DNA from 3 places in the Heyndrickxia sp. MSNUG genome. Region 1 is predicted to be linked to each of the others. Evidence: predicted binding sites of a transcription regulator. Region 1 holds the regulator's gene; each other region holds the start of a gene.
What was found. The regulator CtsR, encoded in region 1, represses protease genes until heat stress. The targets are predictions, from matches to a motif close to ATGGTCAATAAAGGTCAAACA.
Positions count from the first base shown of each region.

Region 2: a site for CtsR is predicted at 4,586-4,606, ahead of clpB (ATP-dependent chaperone ClpB). Genes of this name have one in related genera too.
Region 3: a site for CtsR is predicted at 4,318-4,338, ahead of clpP (ATP-dependent Clp endopeptidase proteolytic subunit ClpP). Genes of this name have one in related genera too.

Region 1 is NZ_CP150978.1:103,761-110,600, reverse strand. It holds gene clpC (ATP-dependent protease ATP-binding subunit ClpC) at 1-971, opposite strand, end outside; gene AABM38_RS00570 (protein arginine kinase) at 976-2,058, opposite strand; gene AABM38_RS00565 (UvrB/UvrC motif-containing protein) at 2,061-2,609, opposite strand; gene AABM38_RS00560 (CtsR family transcriptional regulator) at 2,639-3,100, opposite strand; rRNA gene rrf (5S ribosomal RNA) at 3,784-3,899, opposite strand; rRNA gene AABM38_RS00550 (23S ribosomal RNA) at 3,976-6,840, opposite strand, start outside.
Region 2 is NZ_CP150978.1:1,377,000-1,383,839, reverse strand. It holds gene AABM38_RS06775 (hypothetical protein) at 1-664, opposite strand, end outside; gene AABM38_RS06770 (hydrolase) at 731-1,468, opposite strand; gene AABM38_RS06765 (YjzD family protein) at 1,697-1,888, shown strand; gene clpB (ATP-dependent chaperone ClpB) at 1,975-4,575, opposite strand; gene AABM38_RS06755 (YjzC family protein) at 4,690-4,869, opposite strand; gene AABM38_RS06750 (undecaprenyl-diphosphate phosphatase) at 5,154-5,966, shown strand; gene argF (ornithine carbamoyltransferase) at 6,386-6,840, opposite strand, start outside.
Region 3 is NZ_CP150978.1:4,209,997-4,216,836, reverse strand. It holds gene rapZ (RNase adapter RapZ) at 160-1,053, shown strand; gene AABM38_RS21320 (YvcK family protein) at 1,050-2,033, shown strand; gene whiA (DNA-binding protein WhiA) at 2,327-3,274, shown strand; gene AABM38_RS21310 (HPr family phosphocarrier protein) at 3,299-3,556, shown strand; gene clpP (ATP-dependent Clp endopeptidase proteolytic subunit ClpP) at 3,600-4,205, opposite strand; tRNA gene AABM38_RS21300 (tRNA-Arg) at 4,531-4,602, shown strand; gene AABM38_RS21295 (YciI family protein) at 5,240-5,614, shown strand; gene rpoN (RNA polymerase factor sigma-54) at 5,971-6,840, shown strand, end outside.

The sequences.
Region 1 (6,840 bases):
ATATATTTACGGTATTCATCCAGCGTCGTTGCCCCGATGCATTGAAGCTCCCCGCGAGCAAGTGACGGCTTAAGGATATTGGAAGCATCAATCGCACCTTCTGCTCCACCAGCACCAATCAATGTATGAAGCTCATCGATGAACAGAATGATGTTGCCCGCCTGGCGGATTTCATCCATCACCTTTTTCAGTCGGTCTTCAAATTCACCGCGGTATTTAGTTCCCGCTACAACAGTTCCCATATCAAGAGTCATAACGCGCTTATCGCGAAGAATCTCAGGAACTTCATTATTCACGATTTGCTGTGCCAACCCTTCAGCAATCGCTGTTTTACCTACACCGGGCTCCCCGATCAATACAGGGTTGTTCTTTGTCCGGCGGCTAAGCACCTCGATAACTCTCTGGATTTCCTTGCTTCGGCCGATAACAGGGTCAAGGCTTCCTTCTCTTGCAATCGCAGTTAAGTCCCTTGCAAGGCTATCAAGCGTCGGTGTGTTGGCATTGGCTGCCCCGCCCCCCTGATGGCCGGATGTTTCATTGCTGCCTAACAACTGCAGAACCTGCTGGCGTGCTTTATTCAAGCTTACACCTAGGTTATTCAGCACTCTGGCAGCAACACCTTCTCCTTCACGGATCAGACCAAGAAGGATGTGCTCTGTGCCAACATAAGAGTGTCCAAGTTTTCTTGCTTCATCCATTGAAAGCTCGATGACCTTTTTAGCTCTTGGCGTATAGTGAATGGTCTGGGAAGTTTCCTGGCCTCGGCCAATCAGGTTCTCAACTTCCTTCTGGATTTTCTCGGCACCAAGGCCCAAACCGTATAAAGCCTTTGCGGCGATGCCTTCTCCTTCACGCACAAGGCCAAGTAAGATGTGTTCTGTACCGATATTGTTATGTCCAAGGCGGATTGCCTCTTCCTGTGCGAGTGCCAATACTTTCTGTGCTCTCTCTGTAAATCGTCCAAACATCATAAGATCATCCTCCTGACTCTTCTTTTGTTTCCATTTTTAATCGTTCTCTTATTAAAGCAGCCCTGCGGATATCCCTTTCGTTTGGCCGGAGCGGCCCGCCCGCATACTGCTGTAAAAACCCTGGTTGAGTTAAAATCATCAGTTCATTTAAAATCGATTTTGATATATTTTTTATATACCCCATATCAATGCCAAGCCGCAAGTCTGACAGGCATCGGGCAGCTTCCTTCGTTTCAATGATCCGGCTGTTTGCCAGAATTCCATATGAACGAAAGACTCTGTCTTCTAATTGTATGTTAGAAGTTTTCGCTAATGCTTCCCGGGACGACCTTTCCTGAGATATTATCTGGCTTACCACGCTTTTCAAGTCTTCTACGATGTCTTCTTCAGATTTTCCTAATGTGATTTGATTGGAGATTTGAAAAATATTACCGAGAGCTTCACTGCCCTCGCCGTATATACCCCTTACCACCAACCCAAGCTGATTAATCGCCGGCACAATCCTGTTCATTTGCTGCGTCAGGACCAAACCTGGAAGGTGCATCATGACAGAAGCCCTTAGACCCGTTCCGACGTTAGTCGGGCAGCTGGTCAAATAACCAAATTTCTCATCGAAAGCATAATTCACATGCTCTTCCAGCCAATCATCAATCTCATTTGCAGCCTTCATGGCTTCCGTCAGCTGGAATCCAGGGAATAAACATTGAATCCTTAAATGGTCTTCCTCGTTGATCATAATGCTGATTTCTTCATTTTCGGATAAAAGACATGCTCCATGAATGCCGTTTTCGGAGAGATGGGGACTAATTAAATGTTTCTCGACAAGTACTCTTTTTTGTAATTGTGGGATCTCATCCATCTTTATCATTTCTAAATGCTCAACGATTGGAATGTGGCTATTGTTTACCCGTTCCGTTATTGCGTCAATGACTGCCTCAGCTTCACCGTTAGTAAACAACGTAGGAAAATTGAATTCATCAAGGTTTCTGGCAAAACGTATTCGAGAGCTGAGGACAATGTCAGAATCAGGTCCATCATCACTCATCCAGGAACTGACAGCCTGACTGATAAACTTCTCTAATGACAAGTCTACTCCCCTCCCTCTTGCTTCCTTGCTAATTTCCTTTCCAGATCTCTTATCTGGTCCCGCGTCTCAGCAGCTTTTTCGAATTCTTCATCTGAGATAAGATTTTTCAATGCTTGCTTCAAATCATCAACTTTTTTCCTTAAATGGATATCCCCGCCGATCCTTTTAGGGATTTTTCCATTATGTGTGTAATTCCCGCTATGGAGCCTTCTAATGATGGGAGTCAGCTGATCCCTGAAGGCATCGTAGCAAGTTGCACATCCAAACCTGCCGACTTTCACAAACTGAGGAAAAGTCATTGAACATTGCGGACATTGAAGGATTTCCTCCGCTTGAAAGGCTTCCTTCTTTTCCTCAGTAAAACCTGGCTGCATATTCAACAATCCAGCAAGCAGGCTATTGATCGAAAAAGCTGGTCCGTTGTTCATCATAAACATTTCGCCTTTTTCCTGTGCGCACCGTTCACATAAATGAAGCTCAGTTTTTTCGCCGTTTAAAAAATTTGTGAAGTGCAGCGTTGCCGGCCTCTGATTACACTCTTGGCAGATCATGCCCTCACCTCTTTACCTCTGTTCTGATATTATTTATATTTCAATGCCATCAACATTGCCTTTAGCATTCTCGAGCGAAGCTCATCCCGCAGCGGAAGTTCAATATACAGAACAGACCTGTCTAAAACGCTCAGCATGATTTTCGCTTCGCGGTTCGTCACAACATCTTCCTCCACTAAACGGTAAATGACATCTTCAGCACTGCTTTGAGAAATCCGTGTGTGAATCAAAGACAATAAATCATCAATCAAGTGTGCATGATCATAAACCTGGACTTTGATGATACGGATATATCCGCCTCCGCCCCGCTTACTTTCAACAAGGTAACCTCGTTCAATCGTGAATCTAGTATTGATGACATAATTGATTTGGGACGGCACGCATTGAAATTTATCGGCGATTTCGCTACGCTTGATTTCAACGATATCCTGGTCGCTCATTTCCAAAACCTGCTTGAGGTAATGTTCTATGATGTCCGATATATTCCTCACTAAACCTCCCCCTATCTGACTTTGACTATATTTGACTTTAATTATACAAAAAATTTTTTACCCTTGCAATTAATGCATCTGTATTTATTTTCGCCAAATTTATGTATGCCAAAACCTACTAAGTGGGGGTGTTGGTTATTATACCCATTTAAATTAGAGTGGAAACTTGTCACAGTGGAGAATGAAGAAGTTTTTTGGGGACGGTTCTTCTGTTTCAGTTTTTTCTAGAGTCTTAAGCTATAAATACGTAAAATGGGCTTTACAGGTGAAAAAAGCATTCCAACTGGTGATAATCGCTACTAACTAGTGATATATCCCTATAAACTAGTAAATGAATTATTTCTCTAATGGAATGAAGGGGTTTTGACTCTTAAACCGTAGTAAAACGCACAATTAAATAGCCAAACTATAAAAAAGGGCTTTAATTAGGAAAAGGTCTAAAACACAACAGATTAAATATAAAAGAGTTATAAGGGAATGGTTTTTTTAAGTTAGTTAAATAGGGAAACCAATTAAATCTTGGCAACTCAGATTCTAATTCCCAATTCTCCATATAAGACTGTTGAAGGCCAATAGAATATCAATAAGACGTCACCATATTTTTATTAACCGGATACAAACTTCTGATTTTACCCTTCTGAAGAAACAAAAAAAGAACAGCCATTACAGCTGTTCTTTCGTTTGCCCGGCGGCGTCCTACTCTCACAGGGGGAAACCCCCAACTACCATCGGCGCTGAGAAGCTTAACTTCCGTGTTCGGTATGGGAACGGGTGTGACCTTCTCGCTATCGCCACCAGACTATTTTGTTTGAGGTTTTGTTCCCTCAAAACTAGATAATGTGTAAGAAGAATTTAGAAGAACGAGTAATCTATATTTGGTTAAGTCCTCGAACGATTAGTATCAGTCAGCTCCACACGTCACCGCGCTTCCACCTCTGACCTATCAACCTGATCATCTTTCAGGGTTCTTACTAGCTTGCGCTATGGGAAATCTCATCTTGAGGGGGGCTTCATGCTTAGATGCTTTCAGCACTTATCCCGTCCGCACATAGCTACCCAGCGATGCCTTTGGCAAGACAACTGGTACACCAGCGGTGCGTCCATCCCGGTCCTCTCGTACTAAGGACAGCTCCTCTCAAATTTCCTGCGCCCACGACGGATAGGGACCGAACTGTCTCACGACGTTCTGAACCCAGCTCGCGTACCGCTTTAATGGGCGAACAGCCCAACCCTTGGGACCGACTACAGCCCCAGGATGCGATGAGCCGACATCGAGGTGCCAAACCTCCCCGTCGATGTGGACTCTTGGGGGAGATAAGCCTGTTATCCCCGGGGTAGCTTTTATCCGTTGAGCGATGGCCCTTCCATGCGGAACCACCGGATCACTAAGCCCGACTTTCGTCCCTGCTCGACTTGTAGGTCTCGCAGTCAAGCTCCCTTGTGCCTTTACACTCTGCGAATGATTTCCAACCATTCTGAGGGAACCTTTGGGCGCCTCCGTTACTCTTTAGGAGGCGACCGCCCCAGTCAAACTGCCCACCTGACACTGTCTCCCGCCCCGATCAGGGGCGTGGGTTAGAATTTCAATACAGCCAGGGTAGTATCCCACCGACGCCTCCACCGAAGCTGGCGCTCCGGTTTCTCAGGCTCCTACCTATCCTGTACAAGCTGTACCAAAATTCAATATCAGGCTACAGTAAAGCTCCACGGGGTCTTTCCGTCCTGTCGCGGGTAACCTGCATCTTCACAGGTACTATAATTTCACCGAGTCTCTCGTTGAGACAGTGCCCAGATCGTTACGCCTTTCGTGCGGGTCGGAACTTACCCGACAAGGAATTTCGCTACCTTAGGACCGTTATAGTTACGGCCGCCGTTTACTGGGGCTTCGATTCAGAGCTTCGCTTGCGCTAACCCCTCCTCTTAACCTTCCAGCACCGGGCAGGCGTCAGCCCCTATACTTCGCCTTGCGGCTTCGCAGAGACCTGTGTTTTTGCTAAACAGTCGCCTGGGCCTATTCACTGCGGCTCATCTAGGCTATTCACCCAAATGAGCACCCCTTCTCCCGAAGTTACGGGGTCATTTTGCCGAGTTCCTTAACGAGAGTTCTCTCGCTCACCTTAGGATTCTCTCCTCGCCTACCTGTGTCGGTTTGCGGTACGGGCACCTTTTATCTCGCTAGAGGCTTTTCTTGGCAGTGTGAAATCAGGAACTTCGGTACTATATTTCCCTCGCTGTCACAGCTCAGCCTTCACGCAAGCGGGATTTGCCTCACTTGCAGCCTTACTGCTTAGACGCGCATATCCAACAGCGCGCTTACCCTATCCTACTGCGTCCCCCCATTGCTCAAACGATAAAGAGGTGGTACAGGAATATCAACCTGTTGTCCATCGCCTACGCCTTTCGGCCTCGGCTTAGGTCCCGACTAACCCTGAGAGGACGAGCCTTCCTCAGGAAACCTTAGGCATTCGGTGGATGGGATTCTCACCCATCTTTCGCTACTCATACCGGCATTCTCACTTCTAAGCGCTCCACCAGTCCTTACGGTCTAGCTTCAACGCCCTTAGAACGCTCTCCTACCACTGACATCAAAGATGTCAATCCACAGCTTCGGTGATACGTTTAGCCCCGGTACATTTTCGGCGCAGAGTCACTCGACCAGTGAGCTATTACGCACTCTTTAAATGGTGGCTGCTTCTAAGCCAACATCCTGGTTGTCTAAGCAACTCCACATCCTTTTCCACTTAACGTATACTTTGGGACCTTAGCTGGTGGTCTGGGCTGTTTCCCTTTTGACTACGGATCTTATCACTCGCAGTCTGACTCCCACGGATAAGTCTTTGGCATTCGGAGTTTGTCTGAATTCGGTAACCCGATGAGGGCCCCTAGTCCAAACAGTGCTCTACCTCCAAGACTCTTACAACGTGAGGCTAGCCCTAAAGCTATTTCGGAGAGAACCAGCTATCTCCAAGTTCGATTGGAATTTCTCCGCTACCCACACCTCATCCCCGCACTTTTCAACGTGCGTGGGTTCGGGCCTCCAGTTGGTGTTACCCAACCTTCACCCTGGACATGGGTAGATCACCTGGTTTCGGGTCTACGACCACATACTCATTCGCCCTATTCAGACTCGCTTTCGCTGCGGCTCCGTCTTCTCAACTTAACCTTGCATGGGATCGTAACTCGCCGGTTCATTCTACAAAAGGCACGCCATCACCCATTAACGGGCTCTGACTACTTGTAGGCACACGGTTTCAGGATCTATTTCACTCCCCTTCCGGGGTGCTTTTCACCTTTCCCTCACGGTACTGGTTCACTATCGGTCACTAGGGAGTATTTAGCCTTGGGAGATGGTCCTCCCAGCTTCCGACGGGATTTCTCGTGTCCCGCCGTACTCAGGATCCACTCAGGAGGGAACGAAGTTTCAACTACAGGGTTTTTACCTTCTCTGACGGGCCTTTCCAGACCACTTCATCTACCCCGTTCCTTTGTAACTCCATGTAGAGTGTCCTACAACCCCAAGAGGCAAGCCTCTTGGTTTGGGCTATGTCCCGTTTCGCTCGCCGCTACTCAGGGAATCGCGTTTGCTTTCTCTTCCTCCGGGTACTTAGATGTTTCAGTTCCCCGGGTCTGCCTTCAATACCCTATGTATTCAGGTAAAGATACTGTTCCATTACGAACAGTGGGTTTCCCCATTCGGAAATCTCCGGATCAAAGCTTACTTACAGCTCCCCGAAGCATAT
Region 2 (6,840 bases), 1.3 Mb from region 1:
CATTTGCACAACTGCGCCAAAGATTCGTTTTTCCGCTTGCAAAAAAATATTTGCCGTCCTTGCCTGACTCAGCTAACTCCATAATAGTTTCAACAGCATCTTCAATGTAAAGTGCGTCATGTATCCATTCCCACTTCGCTATCACTGGAATGCTGCTTTCTCCTTCTAAATAATTTAGGGATTGCTGAAAAAAGTATTCTTCAGGCTGCCAGGGTCCATATATTGTCGGCAAGTAAATTTCGAGGATTGAAATATTCACTTTTTCAATAAATCTCAACAATTCCAACTGGGAATCCGTTAATTTTTCATGTTTCAATGCTAAGTGTGCAGGCAGGATAAGAATGAGGGTCTGATTGGAATAGTCCATATTTTCAAGTTTGGTTATAATGCCATTCAAGTATTGTTCAATCATCCAATCTTGATTAAATTGCTCATATAATGAAATGATCATATGTTCATTTGTCCGTGTAGCTTGCCATTCTTTAAAACTGATTTCTGAAAAGTTGGCATTCCTGCCTATTTCCATTCTCTTTTCTTCGGTAAAATACTTATCATGTTTGCTTGCTATATGGACTCCTGCTATTTCTACCCCATCATTCAGCATATATTTGCACAGGCTGTAGCCGATAAAATCATACACACCAAGAATAGCTGCTCTTTCCATTTTGATTCCTCCTTGCAATACTCTTTTGTATCCTATGAATCTCATTTGAAAAATATTTGCAGGGAATTATAGGACTTGCTCATGTTTTGTGAAAAACTGGACTGTCTGGCTGCCAACTTGAAGTTTTTTTTCTGGGAGTACATAACTGATGGACACTGGCAGTCTTTCTTTCTCCCATTTATCTGATAAATTTTTGAGGATTTTTGATTGCTTATATGCTCTGTTTCCAGATAAAACATGGATGATTTTCACTGGCACGCCAGGCTTAAGTTTTGACGCCACTTCTTCGTCTTTCAGCTTCTCCATCAGTTGAAATATGTCCATTTCGTATGCTTTTTCCAGTTCAGCAATCAGCTTTTTGTAAAAGAACTTATTCTCTTTTTCCTGTTCCAAATGAACAGTTAAAGAGAAAACTGGATTTATCAAAACTAGTGACCTGATCTTCATATCAGACTGAGAGAACAGTTTCAAAGCAACAAGGGCACCCATTCCCTCCGCCACAACGTGGAAAGAGTTGTTGAGAATCTCATTACGAATGATATGGCAGCATAGGCTCATTGCCAAATCCACAGCTTTTTCGCTGCCCCAGTGCCTGCCATATAAATTCGAATAAAACACGGTATATCCCTCACGTTTCCACATGTTCAACAGTGAACGTTTGCCTTCATTCTGCGTCCAGAAACTGCCTTTATTGTTCACAAAATGCCTTTCATCTCCCACTACCAGGATACCGAAACCGTTTGGCTTTTCAGGATAATGAATCATGCTCCACTCGGTATCCAGTTTAAAGTTCCGGCTCTCCATACTACCCACTCCTTCCTACAGATTATTCATAATACAGTATGATATTTAATAAGAATTGAACGGGAGTTTGCCCATTTTTCCATCTTTTTCATCCTGTTGCGTGAAGAGGTGATCAAAATGGTGAATTTAATTTGTGAAAACGCTTTTTAATTTTATTAAAATTGATTTATAATTGAAATGGCTTATGGTAAGATGAGAAAAGATTTAAAAATGTAAGAGGTGAAAAATTTGCGATATTTTTGGACTTTTTTCTGGACATTCCTTTTAGTTCAAATGTTGAACTATGTAGTCGGTTCTATGAGTGGTGTACCATTTGACTTTACTGCTGGCACTATCCTTGCCGTTATTGTAACGATCGTCATTTTTATTCTTCCTGCCATTCTTCCAAATGAACCTGAAGAAAAGCATGGTCTACACTAAGTTTACTACATAAAAAAGTCATCCACATAGGGATGACTTTTTTTATTTTCTCTTTGCTTATATTAATTCTAAATCCAGCCACTCATTTAATTGACCTGGAGCTGTATTTCATCATTTTCCACGGTTATTTCCACGAAGCTTTTTTCTTTGATCCTTCCAGCAATAATTTCTTTTGCAAGCTTTGTTTCGACACCTCTTTGGATGAAGCGTTTCAGTGGGCGTGCTCCATAGACAGGATCAAATCCGTTTGCTGCCAGATATTCTTTTGCCTCATCACTGATGGTAAGATGGACTTGCTGGTCAGCCAGCCTCTCCTGCAATGTGATAATCAGCTTTTCAACGATTAATTTAATTTCTTTTAATGACAGAGGTTTAAATAATATGATCTCATCCACACGATTTAAAAATTCTGGACGGAAATGACTCCGTAATTGGTTCATGACCCGCTCTCGTGTTTCTGAAGTAATCTCCTCCTGCCCCTCGTGACGCTCCAAAAGAAAATGAGAACCAATATTCGAAGTCATAATAATAACTGTATTTTTGAAATCTACTGTTCTTCCCTGTGAATCCGTGATGCGGCCATCATCAAGCATTTGTAGCAGGATATTGAAGACTTCAGGATGTGCTTTTTCTATTTCGTCAAGCAGGATGACAGAATAAGGATTCCTTCTTACAGCTTCTGTAAGCTGGCCGCCTTCTTCATAACCTACATATCCGGGTGGCGCACCGATCAATCGGGATACTGCATGCTTTTCCATATACTCTGACATATCAATGCGGATAATATGTTCCTCACTGTCAAATAAAGACTGGGCAAGCGTTTTGGCTAGCTCTGTTTTTCCGACGCCTGTAGGTCCTAGGAAAATGAACGAACCAATCGGCCTGTTTGGATCCTTGATTCCAGCTCTTGCCCTTAGAACGGCATCTGATACAAGTGATACAGCTTCCTCCTGTCCAACCACACGCTGATGAAGGACGCTTTCGAGCTTAAGCAGCTTCTCCCTCTCGCCTTCGACCAGCTTCATGACCGGAATGCCAGTCCAGCGAGCAACGATGGACGCTATCTCTTCCTCTGTCACTTCTTCTCTAAGGAGTCTTTCTCCAGCATTTGCACTTACTTCCGTTTCAAGCTCCTTCAGTTCTTTTTCAAGAGAAGGAATGCTTCCATGCCTTAATTCAGCAGCCTTGTTTAAGTCATAATCGTTTTCTGCTTTTTCCAGTTCACGGCGAAGCTTTTCCAAAAGTTCGCGTTTTTCTTGAACCCTCTGGATTCCTTCCTTTTCCATCAGCCATCTTGCCTTCATTTCATTTGCTTTTTCGCGAAGGTTGGCCAGTTCTGCCTGAAGTCCTTCAAGCCGATCACGGCTGGCATCATCCTTTTCCTTTGTAAGGGCCGCTTCTTCTATTTCAAGCTGCATGACTCTCCTTGTCACTTCATCAAGCTCAGTGGGCATTGAGTCAATCTCAGTCCGGATCATTGCACAGGCTTCATCGACGAGGTCAATGGCCTTGTCAGGCAGGAAACGGTCGGTGATATATCGATCAGACAAGGTCGCTGCCGCAACAAGTGCCCGGTCATGGATATTCACCCCATGGTGGATTTCAAATCTTTCCTTCAATCCTCTTAAAATCGAAACTGTATCCTCAACGTCTGGCTCCTGTACTAATACTTGCTGGAACCTTCGTTCAAGCGCTGGGTCCTTTTCAATATACTTCCGGTGTTCATCCAGAGTCGTAGCTCCAATACAATGGAGCTCCCCGCGGGCGAGCATCGGTTTTAACATATTTCCTGCGTCCATTGCACCTTCCGTTTTGCCGGCACCGACAATCGTATGAAGTTCATCAATAAACAGAAGGATTTTCCCTTCGCTTTTTTTCACTTCATTCAATACAGCCTTTAACCGCTCCTCAAACTCACCGCGGAATTTGGCACCGGCAATCAAGGCACTCATATCAAGTGCAAATATTGTCTTATCCTTTAGACCTTCAGGAACATCCTTCCGAACGATTCTCTGTGCAAGACCTTCTACAATTGCTGTCTTACCTACACCGGGCTCGCCGATCAAAACCGGGTTGTTCTTCGTCTTTCTTGAGAGAATGCGGATGACATTGCGAATCTCCCCATCACGGCCGATTACAGGATCGACCTTCCCAATTCTGACTTCTTCTACAAGATCACGACCATATTTCTTTAATACTTCATAGGTAGCCTCTGGATTTTGTGAAGTCACTCTCTGGTTCCCCCTAACCTCTTGAATTCTCGGTAATAAATTTGCTCTTGATAATCCTAGCTTTCTGAGGACAGAACCTGCTTCTGAGGAAGCAGTATCGATAGCAGCAAGCAGAACATGCTCTACTGATAAAAATTCATCATCTAACAGTGCCATTTCCTTTTCGGCTTGAGCCAAAACCTTTTGAAGTGCTGCCGTAATATATAATTTCCCCTGTTCCACACCACTGCCGGATACCTGGGGCTTTTTATCCAATGCTATCTTTAAATCATTGTTAAGCTTTCCCATTTCAATGCCCATACCAGAAAGCAATGTTGCACCTAAATTGTTTTCCTGTCCAAGCAAGGATAGAAATACATGCAGATCATCAACTTCCTGATGGTTATGTTGTACAGCCAGGGTTTGGGCCGATATAAATGCATTTTGTAAGCTTTCTGTCATTTTGTTTAAATCCAACACAACCACTCCTTTGACCATTTTTGACCTTTAATTATATTATAATAAAAATTCCCAATAAGTAAAGCCATCCGTATTGGATGGCTTTACGATAATCATTTCACTTTTGATGCCTCAAGGTTTTCTCTGGTAAGTCCAGAGGCGGTTGTGGTTTGAGGTTTCTGGAAAACGATCTCCTGCACTGAGCTTAAGCTTCTGGGGATTATTCACATTGCTTCCTGTCTCGCCGATTTCAATATAAACTCCATTATTTGGCGCCTTTTGTCCAGGGCGAAATTGACGATTCTGTCCCATTTTGCCTTCCTCCTTTAAAATAAGTATTCCGGCTATTTTATTATCTGCTTATTACCATAAAGTATTTATAAAAACATCTGGAAGGCCTTTATCCTTTAATTAACATGAAATATACGTTACATTAGTTTGTATTGAATTATTAAAGAGAAGGCTCTGTTACACACGGCTGTTAATTTTCGTTCCAGGCGCTTCGCCTTCCACTACAATCAACAGGTTTTAAAAACAACAGTGAGCGTTAACAGAGCCAAAGAGAAAATAAATATTTTGGAGGAGCTTTATTTGGTATGGAAAATCTTTTTGACTTAATTAAATACATATTTCTGGGCCTGTTCCAGGGCATCACGGAACCTATTCCTGTTTCCTCCAGCGGACACCTCGAGATTGCTGAACATTTCTTTGGTCTTGAAATTCAAGGGATGAGCTTTGCGCTTCTGGCCAATACAGCGTCATTACTTGCCGTTTTGCTAATTTATAAAGATGACATCAAGCGTTTAATTGTTAACGGATTAGCATACCTTAAAAGCAAAGACCCGGAAGCAAAATCAGATTTTATGTTCATCATTTATTTGATCGTCGGCACCATTCCAGCAGGAGTAATTGGTATCCTATTCGGAGATTTTATCGAAGATAACCTGGCATCGATCAAGACAGTAGGCATTACTCTTTTAGTGACTGGACTTGCTTTATGGATAATCCGGAACATGCGGGGCCGTAAAAGTGATGGTGAACTGAGCTACCGTGATGCTATCATTGTCGGACTTGCTCAGGCAGTCGCACTAATTCCAGGCATAAGCCGGTCGGGTGCAACAATCGTAGCAGCTATGGGCCTTGGCATGAAACAGGAAACAGCATTAAGGTATTCCTTCCTGCTTTATATACCTGTCAGTGTCGGTGGAATGATTCTTGGATTTTCGGATATTGTGAAAGATCCTTATTTGAAAGAATTGGCGCTTCCATATGTGCTCGCATTTTTTGCATCTTTAATCGCATCATATTTTTCATTAAAATGGTTCATGAATATTATGGCTCGAGGAAACCTGAAATATTTTGCTATTTACTGTTTCATAGTTGGGGCGCTTGTTATTTTCTTTTCATAATTCACGCTAAAAACCGGCTGCTATGCTGCAGCCGGTTCAGACTGAAGACAAACTCGATTAAAGCGAGCTTGTCTTCAGTTTTTTCATCTTGTGTGGGAAGTATAACAGGTCTGTTGATTTCCGTTCCAGGCGCTTCGCTTTCCGCGGGGTTGGCGCTGAGCTTCCTCGTCACTTCGCTCCTGCGGGGTCTCACCTGTCCAGCTTGAGCCCGCAGGACATTGATTTGCTTCATCGAACCTGCCCACGCACGATGGAAATGTGTTAGCATTTTCGGAGGAGTCTACGCGCCTTCCACTACAATCAACAAGTTTTCAATAACTAATCTGTGAACTGTATCTTTTTCGACAAGCAAAACCGGCTGCTACTGCAGCCGGTTCTTTTTAGCCTAATCTATAATCATTTGATTGGTTAATCACGAGTTAATCCTTTAGAATTTCCACAAGCAGCGCCTTTTGGGCATGCAGTCGATTTCCTGCCTGGTCGAATACGACAGAATGAGGACCATCAATCACTTCTGCACTTACTTCTTCTCCGCGGTGCGCGGGCAGACAATGCATAAAGAGGTAATCCTTTTTTGCCAAATCAAGCAAATCCTCATTTACCTGATAATCGTGAAAAGCTTTAAGCCTTTGTTCATTTTCAGCTTCCTGCCCCATACTGGTCCATACATCTGTGTAGATGATATCAGCATCCTTTACAGCTTCTGTTGGCGAATCGGTTATAACCAGCTTCGCACCACTGATTTCTGCAAACTTTTCACACTTTGCCGTTACAGCAGAGTCGGGAAAATACTCTTTCGGTGCAGCAATGGATACATCCATGCCGACTTTTGTACAGGCAATCATCAATGAATGAGCCATATTGTTGCCATCAC
Region 3 (6,840 bases), 740 kb from region 1:
CAGCGCCTAGCCCCTCGAGTCGCTTCGGTCCGCCCAATGAAGTCAAAGAACGACTTCACTGGTCGGCCCTCCAGCGCTTGTCGGGGCAGACCAAGGCGCTTGCGCTTTTCTTAATAATAGCTATAAAAATAACTACTTCACTTTCAGGGGGAAAGAGAAATGAGTACCGGATCGACTACCGATACCCAGCTGGTGATTATTACAGGGATGTCTGGAGCGGGGAAAACTGTTGCCATCCAGAGTTTTGAAGATCTAGGGTTTTTCTGCGTTGATAATCTGCCGCCTACATTGCTTCCAAAGTTCATGGAGCTGATGAAGGAATCAGGCACAAAAATGAATAAAGTGGCCCTCGTCATGGATTTGCGCGGCCGTGAATTTTTTGATTCGCTATTTAAAGCGCTGGATGATTTGGCTGAGACATCGTGGGTGGCACCACAGGTTTTGTTCCTCGACGCTGATGACTCAACCCTCGTACGCCGATATAAAGAGACGAGACGTTCGCATCCGCTTGCTCCATCAGGCCTTCCGCTTGAAGGAATTAGGCTTGAACGTGAATTGCTTGAGGAATTAAAAGGAAGAGCCCAAACGATATACAAAACGACAGATATGAAGCCGAAGGAGCTCAGGGAAAAAATCCTTGAGGAATTTTCGGAGAATAAGCAGGCGACATTCACTGTGAATGTGATGTCATTTGGTTTTAAGCATGGCATCCCGATTGATGCGGATCTTGTTTTCGACGTTCGCTTTTTGCCGAACCCGCATTACATTGACCATATGCGCCCTAAAACCGGCCTAGATGAAGAAGTTTCAACCTATGTCCTTAAATGGAGTGAAACGAATAAGTTTTTAGAAAAGGTGACGGACCTTTTAAGCTTTATGCTCCCTCATTACAAGCGTGAAGGGAAGGCACAGCTTATTATCGCTATTGGCTGCACTGGCGGCCAGCACCGGTCTGTTGCCCTTGCTGAGAATATCGCCAAGTTTTTCGAAAAGGACTATCATACCCGTGTCACGCATAGGGATATAGATAAAAGGAAGGGACAGCCAACATGAGTACGAATGGACTGCCAAGAATCGTCATCATCGGGGGTGGAACCGGCCTGCCAGTCCTGCTGCGGGGATTGAAGAAGCACCCAGTAGATATTACGGCGATCGTGACGGTTGCCGATGATGGCGGCAGCTCCGGCAGGCTCCGGGAGGATATGCAAATTCCTCCCCCTGGAGATATCCGGAATGTCCTGGCTGCACTCTCCGATGTAGAACCGTTGATTGAGGAGATGTTCCAGCACCGCTTCAATACGTCCAATGAATTATCCGGACATTCGCTTGGTAACCTCATCCTGGCTGCAATGACATCGATTACAGGAAACTTTGTCCACGCGATTCAGGAAATGAGCAAGGTCTTGAATGTCAGAGGAAAAGTACTGCCTGCTGCGAATCGAAGTGTCATGTTAAATGCTGTTATGGAAGATGACAGCATTGTTCGAGGGGAATCGAAAATTCCTTATTCAGGCAAGCGAATCAAAAGAGTATTTTTGAATCCAGAAAACGTCAAGCCGCTTCCGGAAACACTTCAGGCAATCAGGGAAGCAGATTTGATTGTCATCGGACCGGGCAGCCTGTACACAAGTATCTTGCCAAACCTGCTTGTTAAAAGGCTTGGACAGGAAGTATGCAAAGCCCAGGCTCGTAAAGTATATATTTGCAATTTAATGACCCAGGCAGGGGAAACGCATAACTTTACAGCAAGTGACCATATCAAGGCAATCTATGACCATATGGATTGTGCATTTATCGATACGATTCTTGTGAATAATGAAACAATCCCTCCAGATGTCGAGCTGCGTTATAAAGAGGAGCTCGCACAACCCGTTCATTTTGATTTGGAAAAGTTGATGGCTCTTGGGATTGAGATCGTTCAGGAGGAAATAGCAGAGCTTGATGGAAATGTGATCAGGCATGATACCAAAAAAGTATCAGAAATTTTGTATTCTATGATTTTAAATGAAACTAAAAAGAGATATAACGCGTAATATAAGATGCAAGCGTTTGTCTCCTTAAAAAATGGCTGTGTTAAGGTCAATGTTGATTTTTAGCACCTGGTGATTGGAGCGGAAACCAACTAGCATAGCCGAAAAAATAGACAGTATTGTCAAAAACAGTTCAAGCGCCTGAAGAGGTCGTTCTGTCCAGTGAATGCCATTCCATCAGTTACTTGAGAGACCAGTCCTCTTAAGTTCTGCTTAAACACCGAGAAAATCGATGTATGGAACTTTTTAGGCTAATCAGAAGCGCTTGTGCTTTCTATATTTAGGGGGTGAGAAGGTTGTCGTTTGCTTCGGAAACAAAAAAGGAACTCACGAACATTGATACAAAGGGCTGCTGCTCCATAGCGGAACTTTCCGCCCTGATCAGGATGAATGGTTCCCTTTCCTTCTCAAATCGTAAGCTCATCGTAGACATTCAGACTGAAAATGCTGCCATTGCACGGCGGATCTATACCCTGATCAAAAAAAGCTATCAGGTCCAGGTAGAACTGCTTGTCCGCAAAAAAATGCGGCTGAAAAAGAATAATGTTTATATTGTCCGCTTGAAGGAATCGGCCCGAGAAATTCTGGAGGATTTGAAGATTTTAGGAGAAGGCTTTGAAATCATTCATGATATTTCCCAAGAACTAGTGAAAAAGAAATGTTGTAAGCGTTCTTATCTTAGAGGTGCATTCCTTGCCGGAGGTTCCGTCAATAACCCGGAGACTTCTTCCTACCATTTGGAGATTGCATCCATGTACCAGGAGCATAATGAATCGTTATGTGAATTGATGAATACTTTTGGACTGAACAGCAAAACGCTCGAACGGAAGAAAGGATTTATCACCTATTTAAAAGAGGCGGAAAAAATTACAGAGTTTCTGAACATTGTCGGCGGACATAATGCGTTGATGAGATTCGAGGATATCCGGATTGTCCGGGATATGAGAAACTCGGTTAATCGCCTGGTGAATTGTGAAACTGCTAACTTGAACAAGACGATTGGCGCAGCTCTTCGTCAGGTTGAAAATATTCGTTATATCCGGGATACGGTAGGTCTGCACATTTTACCGGATAAGCTAAGGGAGATCGCCCAGCTTCGGGTCGATTACCAGGATGTTACGTTGAAAGAGCTCGGGGAGATGGTTACCGGCGGTGCCATCAGTAAATCAGGAATCAATCACCGGCTGAGAAAGATCGATGAAATCGCAGACAAACTGCGAGCCGGACAGATCATAAATAAATAGAGGGTTAGAGGAGGAAATAACAAAATGGTAGAAAAACAGGTTGAAGTGAAGTTGAAAACTGGTTTACAAGCTCGCCCGGCAGCATTGTTTGTACAGGAAGCGAACCGCTTCTCATCCGATATTTTCCTTGAGAAGGATGGGAAAAAGGTAAATGCGAAGAGCATCATGGGATTGATGAGCCTTGCCGTAAGTGCCGGTGCATCTGTAAACTTAATCGCGGAAGGCAATGATGAAGAGGAAGCTTTGGAAAAGCTTGCTGAATATATCCAAAAAGAAAATTAATCAAAAAACTCGTTCCCTTTAAAGGAACGAGTTTTTTTAAAAATTACTTATCTTTCTTTTCTTCAAGCACGTTGCGTGTAATGATTTGGTCTACTAGACCATATTCTTTTGCACGCTCAGCTGTCATGAAGTTATCGCGGTCTGTATCCTTAGCGATTACGTCAAGAGGCTGGCCAGTGCGCTCAGAAAGGATGGTATTCAATTTTTCACGAAGGAAAAGAATGCGCTTAGCAGCGATTTCAATTTCAGTCGCTTGACCTTGGGCACCGCCAAGTGGCTGGTGAATCATGACTTCACTGTTTGGAAGGGCATAACGCTTCCCTTTAGTTCCAGCAGCAAGTAAGAATGCACCCATTGATGCAGCCATACCGATACAGATTGTTTGTACATCCGGTCTGATGAACTGCATTGTATCGTAGATTGCCATACCGGCAGTGATGCTGCCGCCAGGGCTATTGATGTAGATGGATATGTCTTTTTCTGGGTTTTCAGCTTCCAGGAATAATAGCTGGGCTACGATTGAATTGGAGACATGGTCATCAATCCCGCTTCCTAGCATAATGATGCGATCCTTTAAAAGGCGGGAATAAATGTCATATGCCCGTTCGCCACGATTCGTTTGTTCAATAACTGTAGGAATCAAGTTCATGTTTGTTTTCCTCCTTTAGCATAAAGATCTTCAGTGCCATGTAACGGCAGTAAGCAAGCTGGCAGTAATTGGTTTGTTTGCCAGAATAGCTATGTATTTTAATGATACACGCATGGTCAATAAAGGTCAAACGAATCGCTTACAAAGCCTTTAGAAACTGTTCGACAATAAATTTGATCATTTTGACCAATTAACTCTACCGTATCCATCTTACCCATGATTGCACATTTTAAACAAAAAATCAGTCTTGCAAAGCCAATGAATCTACCCTATAATAGGTAAGCGTAACGCTAACTTGGTTAAGCGGTACAACTATTAAAAATAGGCCCTCGTGGTGCAACGGATAGCACGTAAGATTCCGGTTCTTGAGATGTGGGTTCGATTCCTGCCGAGGGCGCTTATATTTTCGTTAGTTTGCAGTGCCTCTGCGTTCTATTATGAACGTGGGGGCATTTTTTTTGCGTTATTTTACCGTTAGAAAAACCACGATATTACCACGTAAATATATAGCCAGCCTTACGAATCTTTTCGAAGGGGGCTCTTCTATGCGGCGCAGAAAAGGCGTTACTAATCCCTTAGCTCGAGCGCTAGACACTATTCCAACAACTACTCAGAATAAATCAGTAACCTTTAACGACGCAGTTAATGAATTTTTTTCCTATTGTTGACTTTCGAGCGAAACCGTTAAGTATTATCAGAAGAAGTGAATGCAAACGGTTAGTGCTTACGTAGATCTTGATATTCCTGTAACGGACATCTGAAAAATCAATACAAATCATATCCAGAATCCAGAGGGCAACTACGGCAGAATGTTACGTAGCCAGGGCGAATTTTGAATGCTTGAGGGAGAACATATTTGAATACATGCTCGTGAATATAAATGACGAAAAACAATGGATGCGTTTTTCCTTAAAGGAGAATGGCAACTTTTTATGGAAATAAAGAGAAGGTAATAAAAAAATCTAGAAGAACGGCTGTTGATATAAACAATTTTCAATAGATACAAAAATCTGAGTGATCTAGGAGAGATGATAATGATATTTTTATGTATGGGCTATTTCAACCCTGAAAAAATGGATGCACGCCCAAGGGCAGAGATTGATGCCGTTATGAGTGAATGCCAGCCTGTCGTTGAGAATTTTTATGAAAGCGGTAAGGTGCTGATTGATGCTGGTCTGGAGTCAGAGACCAAAAGCTTACGCCGTGTAAACGGTAAGGTTATCGTAACAGATGGTCCGTTTACAGAAACGAAAGAGCTGATCGGCAGCATATTTATTTTTGAAGCAGAGGGAATGGATGAGGCGATCCAGCTAGCCTCTCTGCATCCGACAACACAAATCAGCAGAGGGGAAGAGTTTGGCTGGCGTATTGAAATCCGTCCTGTTCATTACTTTAAGAATGATAAATGAGTTACCATAAAGGATGTTGCCTAGTAATCAATAATGGAGTACATCCTAGTGTAAGCATATTTTTACCTATGATTTTCGTTTTGTTAGGATTAATATTTGCTTTAATTGGGATTAAAGCTTAGGTCAAAGTTAGTCTTGTTTTGAGGAATGTTTTAGGTGTTTCTCTTTCATTATTTTTAATGTGGGTTCGATTCCTGCCGAGGGCGCTGCCAAAACCTCTTGTCTGATTTTAGGCAAGGGGTTTTTTCTTATTTCGATTTGACCAAAGCATTATGGCCAATTTTGAAAGCGATGCCAAATTCTTTCCATACACCAATGTCTATTTATCATGTAAAATAAGTGCAGGGGTGATTTAGATGGATCTTAAAGCCGGATTATGGCAGAAGCAGACATTAAAATTGGCAATGACTCAAGAGCTTTCTCAGGCGATTGCGCTTTTGCAGTACTCTGCTCAGGAGCTTGCTGCTTTTCTTGAAGCTAAATCAATGGAAAATCCCCTGATTCAAGTTGACTTTAAAAATATCACTACTTTTGATTCAAGTATGGACCGCACGAGAAAGACGTTGAAAAAGACTTTCGAGCGTGATCAGAAAAACCTGATTGAGCAAATTGGCTCGAGTGAAAGCGAGACTCTCGAAAACTATCTCCTTTCACAATTAAATCTGCTTCATGTTACACCTGAAGAAAAACAAATTTTACATGTATTAATTGAAACGATAGATGAAAACGGTTACCTGAAGGATGACCTTACAAAAAGACTGAACCAGCCAGAAGAAGCCGTAAATTCAGTGCTGAAAAAACTAAAGGCCCTGGATCCAGCGGGAATCGCCGCTCGGGACCTTCAAGAGTGCCTGCTCCTTCAACTGGAGCGTAAGAACCCAACACCAGAAAATGAGCTATCCAAAAGGATCATCGCTGAACACTTCCTGCTTTTTGCCGAGAAAAAGTGGAAAGCACTGGCGAAAATGCTGAGTATTGATATAAAGGACATCCAAAAAGTCCATGATTATGTCCAGCAGCTAAATCCAAAGCCAGGAGCTATTTTTCAAAGAGAGAAGCCCGCTTACATCGTACCTGACGTGGTGGTGAAGCGTGACGGCGAAGAGCTGTCAGTCAGTGTGTTTGATGCCTTGATCCCCAAAATCTCATTTAATGAAGGATATTACCGTCAGCTTTCAAACCATAAAGATCAGGAAGTGAATAAATTCCTCCAGGAAAAACAGGGG